DNA from 2 places in the Pseudoalteromonas sp. SWYJZ98 genome. Region 2 is predicted to be linked to the other one. Evidence: predicted binding sites of a transcription regulator. Region 2 holds the regulator's gene; the other holds the start of a gene.

Region 1 (5,012 bases), on a different contig from region 2:
ACATAGCTAGCGTTATTACTAATACAGCCATTTTTTTCACTCAAGTGAAAAGCAGGTAACGGTTTAATAATAGTCGCGAAACGCTGATTAAATATGCTGTAGTCAATGCTCTGACCGTGTGATTGCACTGTACTTAATGCGGGATCTTGCCAAGAGCCTAAATCATCTAGTTCAGGCAGTAATAAAAACAGTATACCGCCTGCTTTAACGGTGCCGGCAAGTGCTGCAAGTTTATCAGGGTGCAAACCACTAAAACCATCGTAAACAGCATGAGCAAATTCTTGCCCTAAAATTTGGTGTGTGCGAGTAGGCCAGTACGAATTTTTAATCGCGCACTGCTTTGATACAACAAGTGTATTGTTTTCATCTATTAATGAGTTAAGTATTTCATAACACCAAGCTGGGCTGCCCGTGATCAACACTAGCTGACGATGATACGCGCCAGCTAATTGTTGCTCTAACTCATTTAGGTGTGCTTTATACCGCTTGTAATCGTGCATAGGCCGTTACTAACCATTTGCTACCAAGGTCGTCAAAGTTAACTTGTACGCGAGATTGTGCGCCACTACCTTCATAATTCAGTACAGTACCAATACCAAACTTAGCATGCAGTACGCGTTGTCCTAAGTTAAAGCCACTGTCTTCAAATGCGGCATGGCTAACTGATGCGCTAAAACGCCCAGCGGCAGGCGGGCGAGAAACCTGTGTTTTAATACGGATTTCTTCTACGCAGTCTTCAGGGATTTCGCGTAAAAAGCGAGATGGGCTATGGTATTTTTCTTGCCCGTATAAACGGCGACTCTCAGCATGGCTAATGTATAACTTATCCATTGCTCGTGTCATGCCTACATAACAAAGGCGGCGCTCTTCTTCTAAGCGACCCGACTCTTCGTTGCTTTGCTGAGAAGGAAACATGCCTTCTTCTACGCCTACCATAAACACTAGCGGAAACTCTAAGCCTTTAGCTGAGTGAAGCGTCATCATTTGTACGGCGTCTTCGTGTTCTTCTGCTTGTCCTTCACCTGACTCAAGTGACGTATGGGCTAAAAAGCCTTGTAAAGGTGAGCTGTACTCTTCGTCTTCAGGCAGCTCATACTGATCACAAGCGCTAATTAGCTCTTCTAAGTTTTCTACGCGAGCACGGCCTTTTTCACCTTTTTCGGCTTGGTACATTGCCATTAAGCCTGAGGTTTGAATTGTGTACTTGGCTTGCTCATGCAAAGTTAGATCGCTAATTTTATCTTCTATTTGTTCTACTAGTTCTACAAACTTACTTACTGCACCAGAAGCACGACCAGATAAATGCTGTTGTTCTACAATTGCTTTTGCGGCATACCAAAGCGGTAACGATTCTGCTCGTGCACAATCTCGTATATGGCTCAATGTTTTATCGCCAATACCGCGTGCTGGCGTATTAATTACACGCTCAAATGCGGCATCGTCTTGACGATTACCTACTAGGCGTAAGTACGACAACGCATCTTTAATTTCTTGTCGTTCGAAGAATCGCATACCACCATAAATACGGTATTTTAAGCCTTCTTGTAGCATGGCTTCCTCGAGTACACGAGATTGCGCGTTACTACGGTATAAAATTGCGGCATCTTGTAGGGCATTACCTGCATTTAACCAGCTTCGTAGTTTGCTACTTACAAAGCGCGCTTCGTCTAACTCATTAAATGCCGCATAAATAGAAATTGGCTCGCCATCGTTACCGTCGGTCCATAAGCTTTTACCCATACGCTCTGAGTTATTTTGAATTAATGCATTAGACGCTTTCAAAATAGTTGCAGTTGAACGGTAGTTTTGTTCAAGACGAATGGTTTCTGCGCTAAAGTCAGTTAAAAATCGTTTAATATTTTCGATTTTAGCACCGCGCCAACCGTAAATACTTTGGTCATCGTCGCCTACAATCATGATACTGCTTGTATCGCCTGCAAGTAACTTTAACCATGCATATTGAATGGTATTTGTATCTTGAAACTCGTCTACGAGCATATGTGCAAAGCGTTGCTGGTAATGACGTAGTAACGTAGGGTTATTTTTTAACACTTCGTAGCTGCGTAGTAATATTTCGGCAAAATCTACTAGTCCTGCTCTATCACAGGCCTCTTGGTAGGCGGCGTAAACACGCAGCATCATTTGCTCGTTAATATCGTATGCTTGAATATCTTTAGGGCGAAGTGCTTCATCTTTTTTGGCGCTAATGTACCAGCCAAATTGTTTAGCAGGCCATTTTTTATCATCAATATTCATTGATTTTAATAAGCGCTTGATCATCCGAAGTTGATCGTCAGAGTCTAAAATTTGAAAGGCTTCTGGTAAGTTAGCTTCACGGTGATGAGCACGTAAAATACGATGCGACAAACCATGGAACGTACCAATCCACATACCACCTACAGGGGCTTTTAGTGTTTCTTCAACGCGGCTGCGCATTTCTTTAGCCGCTTTATTAGTAAAGGTTACGGCAAAAATACTGTAAGCAGATGCTTGCTCAACTTGCATAAGCCACGCAATACGATGAACTAACACTCGTGTTTTACCAGACCCAGCACCTGCTAATACCAGCATGTTTTGTAGTGGGGCTGCAACGGCATCGCGTTGTTTGTCATTTAAGCCATCGAGTAATTGTGAAACGTCCATCGTTACGCCTTTTTAATCAATATTGTGGGCAGTATAACAGGTGTTTTTGTTAGGCTAAATAAAATACTGTTTTTATAAACAGCTATTTATAAAATAGCCTTAAAAACGAGTAACTTGCTAATTTTTTAAACAAACAAAAAAGTGTAAACGCACAATAAAAATTGCTAATTTGACCTAAAGTTAGCAATTTTTACTAACTCTCTAAATCTAGGGTAATTTAACTATTTGATTTGTAAGCTTTAATAAATTGGCATAGAGTGTGTAAGTAAATAATTATAAAATCAAATAAATACAGAGGTTAGTATGGCAGATCAAGGTTCTGGCGGTAACGTAATCGCAGCATTATGTAATATATTTTTTCCTGGTTTAGGGCAGTTAGTGCAAGGGCGTATTTTAGCGGCTATATTTTTTGCACTCGCTATTATAATAAGTTACGCACTAATTTATGTGCTTGTAGGTTTTGTACTTGTGCCTATTATTTACTTATGGTCGATTATTGACGCAGCGCGTTATAGATCGCGAAGTTAACGGCTTTAAAGTTGAATAAAATAGCGCCCTTGTGGCGCTATTTTACTTTATATGTCCTGTGGTTTGCGGGCGTTTACGTATATAATTACGCAATTAAAGATTTACAGGCAAACCCTATGGAATATCAATTTATTCGCGACCCTATTAGTGGGCTACGTATTAAAATAAGCAGTGAACACGCCATTATTGGTCGCTGGCTAAACGAAGAAATAGGCAAAGACAAAGTAGCTATGGTGCAAGCGCTTATTGCATCGGTGAGTTCAAGCTATGAGCCGCTAACGCTAAAAGGCCAAGAAATAGATTTAATATTAACCAAAGACGAAGCACTATTTGAAGCCCATGCGCTTCATCAAGACAGTGAAGACCTAATAGCGTATCAAGATGACGATTTAGCGCTTGAAGAAAATGGTTTAAGTAGTGGTTGTGGCTTTGAAGATTTCATTGATTTAATTGATTCATGGGCTGAATTTAGCGGCTCAAAGTAAACTACATATTAAGATAGTGCTGATGCGTTAAGCTTCCTTTATCTGTACTATTACACTAATCAAAAACGACAGGAATGAATATGTCTGCCAATTTAAACAAGCTAGTAGTTATGCTAGAAATGCAAAACGCCATGAACACTAAAGTACATGAGCAATGGTTTACTCAAGGATTCGAATGGTACCGCGCTATTTGGGTTGAGTGTGCTGAAATGCTGGATCATCATGGTTGGAAATGGTGGAAAAAACAAACACCAGATACCGAACAAGTTATTTTAGAGTTGGTTGATATTTTTCATTTTGGTTTATCGCTTAGAATTGACGGCAAAACTAGCTACGAAGACTTAGCAAAGCAACTTGAAGCTGAACTTAGTAATGCTCAACAAGCGGATGACTTTAAACAAACGCTAGAAATATTAGCGGCTTCTGCTGTTGCAGATAAAACGTTTAATGCAGCTGCATTTGCTGGCTGTATGGCGCAAATGGGTATGGATATTGATGATTTATATCGCGGCTACGTAGGGAAAAATACGTTAAACTTTTTCCGCCAAGATCACGGTTATAAAGATGGTAGCTATATCAAAGAGTGGAACGGGCAAGAAGATAACGAGCATTTAGTTGAAGTAGTTAAAAGCCTTGATACGGAACATGCAGATTTTGCAAAGTTAGTATACCAAGGCCTTGAAGCGCGTTACCCAAAAATCTAGCCCAAGTAAACTACGTTAAATAATCTTACGATAGTCGGTAACACTCAGGTAATCGGCTATTTCGTTATGTGGTTGTTGGCTATCAGGGTTAGCAACTGCAAGTAAGTGCTCGATGCCGTATTCTCGTGCGGCATTTAATACCGGCACACTGTCATCTACAAACAAAGTGCGCTGCTTATTAAACCCTAAGTCTTTTTGTACTTGGTGCCACAAACTTTGCTGCTCTTTACTTACTCCATATTCATGAGTAGACACTACACCATCTAGGTAGTTATCAATCGCTGTATGCTCAAATTTTAGCATGACGCTCTCAGGGTGGGCGTTGGTAAGTAAAATTAACTCTTTGCCTGCTTTTTTAAGCTCGGTTAAAAAATGAGGTACGTCTTCACGCATTTTAATTAAATGCTGAGACTCTAGTTTAAGCTCCATTATAGGCAAGCTTAATTGCTGCTCCCAATAATCTAAACAATACCACTGTATTTGACCGCTCACAGCTTGATAGCGTTTTAAAATATCTGCTTTAGCTGCATCTAGGCTAATGCCTCTAGCTAATGCGTGTTGCGCAGGGATAACGTTAAGCCAAAAATGACTGTCGTAATGTAAATCGAGTAATGTTCCATCCATGTCGAGCAAAACGGTATCGATTTTTGAC
Region 2 (5,012 bases):
AGTCATTAATTCTTCTTTTGGGAGGGTTTTATCAAGTAATGCGGCATCTGCTAATGCTGCTTTTTGTTTAGCCTGCTTTTCATCTGCAAGCCATGTTTTAAAATCAGCCTCAGATTTAGCGACCACCACAACGGGCATAAAGCCATGGTCTTTACCACACAACTCAGCACATTGGCCTCGGTAAGTACCTTCTTCGTTTATGTTCGTCCATGTTTCGTTTATAAAGCCGGGGTTAGCATCTTTTTTAACTGCAAAATCAGGTACCCACCAAGAGTGAATAACATCGTCAGAAGTCATTAAAAATCGTACTTTTTGATTTATTGGCAGTACAAGAGGCTTATCAACCTCAAGTAAGTAGTTAGGATTTTTATCTGCAAGATTCGCGATTTCATCTTGCGGGGTAGATAAAATAGAGTAGAACTCTACATCTTCACCCATATATTCATAATGCCATTTCCATTGCGAACCCGTAATTTTAATAGTGAGATCAGCTTTGCTGGCATCTTCCATTGCAATTAGGGTTTTAGTGGCTGGTACTGCCATAGCAATTAAAATAACAAACGGAATTGCAGTCCAAAGTATTTCTACTTTAGTGCTTTCGTGAAATTGGGCAGGTACAGCCCCTTTAGATTTACGGTGATGAATAAGTGCCCAAAACATAATTGCGAACACTATCACCCCAATCACACAACATATTATAAATATGGTCATGTGCAGCTGATATACATTATTGCTTATATCGGTTACGCCTTTGCGCATATTGTATTGGCTGTTAGCCAAAACTGGGTGCGAAAAAACACATAATATAAGCCACAAGGTAGAGGTCAGTTTACCCATGTGACGGCTCCTTTGATGCTATTGCGAATGCAAAGCGAAGAGGCATACGGCTTAAACGCCAATTCGTTATTTTTATTTTTTTAGCCAATCTTATTTAATATTGATTGGTTTTGCTGCGCCAACAACGAGTTTATGTATATTGTGTGTTCTCAAAACTAAAAAGCTGTGAGTTATTATTAGCTCAGCGCATTAACAATTAGCTAAAAAACGAACAACAAGCAAGTTTTAGTATAAAAAACAATCAGGTGATATTGAATAATTAATAAAAAATCGGTAATCAACTGGGCAACAGAAAGTTCAAAATATGAGCAAAACAAAGGGGTTTAACGCATTCGGAGGGGGAAAATATAAGTGCAAAAAAGTTTACAGCTTAAATAGTCAGTGGGCTGTTTACGCCCTATTTTTAGTACAAATTTTAAAACAAAAATGCGTACTAGTTAGTACGCATTTATAAAACTGCTTGTTTAAAAGCTATTTTTAAAGTCACATCCAATCAGCGTTTCTTATAACGCCAACGGCTAAGCCTTCAATATTAAAAGACTCATTCTCAAGATCTACTTCAATAGAGTCAAAATCGTCGTTTTCAGCATGAAGTAATACTTTACGACCCGCTTTCTCAAGACGTTTTACAGTTACGTCTTCGTCTAGGCGGGCAACAACAACTTGTCCGTTTTCAGCGGTTTGAGTACGATGTACAGCAAGTAAATCACCATCCATAATACCAATATCTTTCATGCTCATACCGTTAACGCGTAGTAAAAAATCTGCAGCCGGTTTAAACATTAATGGATCGATTTTGCAGTGACTTTCAACGTGCTCTTGCGCCAAAATAGGTGAACCAGCAGCAACACGCCCTATAAGCGGTAAACCTAATTGTTCTGGCTCTTCTTCTTCAATTAATTGAATACCACGGCTTGCACCTGGTTTCATTTTAATTGCGCCTTTTTTAGCAAGTGCTTTTAAATGTTCTTCAGCAGCATTGGCACTTTTAAAACCTAATGTTTGCGCTATTTCAGCACGTGTAGGAGGCATACCAGTGTCTTTAATAAAAACTTTAATTAGTTCGAGTATTTGAGCTTGGCGGTTCGTTAATGGTCGCATACAACTGGTTTTCCATACAGTATATTTAACTGTGAGTATATACAGTTAAATAAAAATCGCAAATTTAAATTAAGCCTTAAAATAGCTAAAGTAATTTCACTTGTGTACATTTTAGGGATATAACTAAAGCTAAGTTTATAAATGATTAAAAATGCAAAGGAGACATTATGAGTATTTGGTACCAGCCCATCACCTTAGAGCTGTGCAAGCAGTTAGAACAAGGCATTAATGGCCAAGGAACATTAATGAAAACTATGGGGATAGAAGTCACAGAAATTGGCGATGATTATTTGGTTGCCACAATGCCGGCAATTCCTGAGCATCATAACCCAATGGGGATGGTTCACGGCGGAGCTAACGTTGTACTTGCCGAAACAGTTGCCAGCTATGCCGCTAACTTTGTTGTCGATTTTACTAAATTTTACTGTGTAGGGCAGGAAATTAGCGCAAGTCATTTAAAAGCATCTCGCAACGGCACTTTAACAGCAACGGCAAGAGCGTTTCATATTGGCAAACGTAGTTCAGTATGGGAAATAAAAATTACAAATAGCCGCAATGAGCTGTGCTGCGTATCAAAAATGACCGCAGCAGTCGTAGAGCGAAGATAGTTACTTTTCGATTGGGTAAATGGTAATTTCCATACCCGCACCAATCGCAGATATACGCAATAATGTATCTGCATCTAAGGCTTGATTAAAGCACTTAGGAGAAGTCCCTGATTCAAAACCAATATCAAACGTTCTACGTGAACAGCTTAACCATTGCTTTAGCGCGTTACGCGAACACGATTCAATAAGCTCACATATATGGTTTATGGCTTTATCAGGTGTGCTCACCTCACCTGTAGCTTCAATACGCGCTAGTTGACGGTATTCGTCTTTGTCATAATGTAAAATCGTCGCGACTTTTTTCAAGTCCGCCACTAGCAAACTAATATCTTGCTTTGATTCAAGCTCAAGATCTACATTTAAAAATTGAATTTCCGACATCGTTTCGTATTTATCCTCTAATAATTTCATTGCAAACTTTAACGCAGTTTTACCGTTATACCAAATCAACTATGCTCTATTAACCACTTTATATGGATATTTCGCAGCTTTTAAGTATTTTTTAGCATTTAAAGCTAGCTGGATATCAAATATTCAGCTCAATTAAACAGATAAGTCATGTTAGGAATTTAAGTGTAATCTTTTTTATTTTTAAATGATTACAGTAAGCTATAGTTTAAACTGCGACAAAATGTCGCAGTAACTTATCCTATTAATGTAATAAACTAGCCTCTAAAAATAATAAGACTAAAACATGAATAAAAAAATATTTAAACATGCTCGCAAGTTACATAAATGGTTAGGTTATTTATTAGCACTACAAATTTTAGCATGGTTACTAGGTGGTTTAATTATGAGTGCAATCCCTCTTGATAAAGTTCATGGGGAGCATCTTGCAACACGTACTCTTAATAACCCATTTACGCAGGCTGATTATGTTGCCTCCCTTGACGATATTGCCTCTCAGGTGGTTAATCCAACACAAATAATTTTTGAGAACTTCTTAACTACACCACTTATTACTGTCTTTAGTAATAACGAGCAGCAAAGCTTCAATGGCATAACAGGCCGACCATTTGAACCGCCAACTAAAATACAAATTACCGCAAATGCTAAAGCACACTTACTTATTGACGCTCAAGTAACAAGCGCTGTACTACTAAAGCTAGGTATGCGAGAAGTAGGATATAAAACCAATGTTTGGCAGGTCCAATTTGACGACACATTTAACACAACACTGTACTTGTCAGAAAATAACGGCAAAGTTATTACCGTTCGCAGCACACTATGGCGAATATTTGACTTTTTTTGGATGTTACACATTATGGATTACGATGAACGAGAGGATTTGAATAATCCACTGCTTATTAGTTTTGCAGCAACCAGCGTACTCTTTTGTCTAAGTGGAATATTACTACTTATGCAAAATATACGACTAAAACGATTTATCCGAATCAAAAGTAAGAATAAATCAAAGTAGGCATATTGGTTTTTGAGAGCTAGCGCATGCTCATCAAAGAGTAAATCGCCCTAGGAAGTACCTAAGGGCAGATTTTATTCCAAGTGTTTAAATCGACTCAAATGTCGCTTTAACATTTCGTTTTCGGAAATTAACTCATCACGCTCATCCAGCAATTGTAGAACTAAAGCTATTGCAGACCAATCTAACGAAAAGTCCTGTTGAATACGGGCTGCTTTTTTAACTAGGGTCACTGCAGATACCGTAAATTGCCATTGCGTAACGTGCTCCCCCTCAATTGGAACCGCAATATTGTGCTCAACTAGCTCATATAAAATTGCTTCGCTAATATCACTACTCAAACATAGCTCTTTGCTAGTAAGTAAATCATCTTTTTGTGTCACGATAATTTGCATTATGGCTTGCTCCAGTTATTACGGGGATCAAAGTGAGCTTTTTCGGCTAATTCTTCCCAAAGTTTTTTACTGGTATCATCAACAGATGTTGGATTAACAATTTTAAGCACAGCAAATAAATCACCTTTGGCTTTTTTACTCATTAATCCCTTACCTTTAATACGCAAGCGTTGACCAGACTGACTATTAGATGGAATAGTTAATTGGATTTTGCCTGCCAACGTAGGTAAATTTATTTTTGTACCAAGAGCCGCTTCCCATGGTGCAAGAGGGACGACTATATTTAGGTTATGACCTTCAACATCAAATAATAGGTGGGGCACTAAACTAATTTGTAAGTACAAATCGCCATTTTGCCCGTTCGCTGACCCTAATCCGCCTTGCCCTTTTAGTCGAATTCGTTCGCCATTTACTGAACCTGCGGGAATTTTCACTTTAAGTGATTTTTTAATTTCAGAGACACGACCACTACTATCTCGCTGCGGTAACATAAACTCAACAGGCTTAACGGTATCAACTAAAGTCTCTTCAAGAAAAATCGGGAACTCTATTTCCACATCTTGTCCTTTTTGCGCGCGAGCGGCGTTACTTCTGCTCTGCCCGGAACGATTGAATCCACCGGCGCCGCCAAACATTGAATTAACAAAATCA

The links. The regulator LexA, encoded in region 2, represses DNA repair genes until DNA is damaged. The targets are predictions, from matches to a motif close to TACTGTATNNNNATACAGTA.
Region 1: the regulator LexA is predicted to act here: its motif matches at 2,708-2,727, upstream of uvrD (DNA helicase II).

The regions. Positions count from the first base shown of each region.
Region 1 is NZ_JADYXA010000065.1:2,330-7,341, reverse strand. It holds gene I6F10_RS19355 (GNAT family N-acetyltransferase) at 1-500, opposite strand, end outside; gene uvrD (DNA helicase II) at 478-2,643, opposite strand; gene I6F10_RS19345 (hypothetical protein) at 2,947-3,171, shown strand; gene I6F10_RS19340 (YacL family protein) at 3,288-3,656, shown strand; gene I6F10_RS19335 (dUTP diphosphatase) at 3,737-4,360, shown strand; gene yrfG (GMP/IMP nucleotidase) at 4,376-5,012, opposite strand, start outside.
Region 2 is NZ_JADYXA010000042.1:11,365-16,376, reverse strand. It holds gene coxB (cytochrome c oxidase subunit II) at 1-837, opposite strand, end outside; gene lexA (transcriptional repressor LexA) at 1,321-1,938, opposite strand; gene I6F10_RS17065 (PaaI family thioesterase) at 2,106-2,546, shown strand; gene I6F10_RS17060 (hypothetical protein) at 2,547-2,927, opposite strand; gene I6F10_RS17055 (hypothetical protein) at 3,241-3,966, shown strand; gene I6F10_RS17050 (chaperone modulator CbpM) at 4,041-4,361, opposite strand; gene I6F10_RS17045 (DnaJ C-terminal domain-containing protein) at 4,361-5,012, opposite strand, start outside.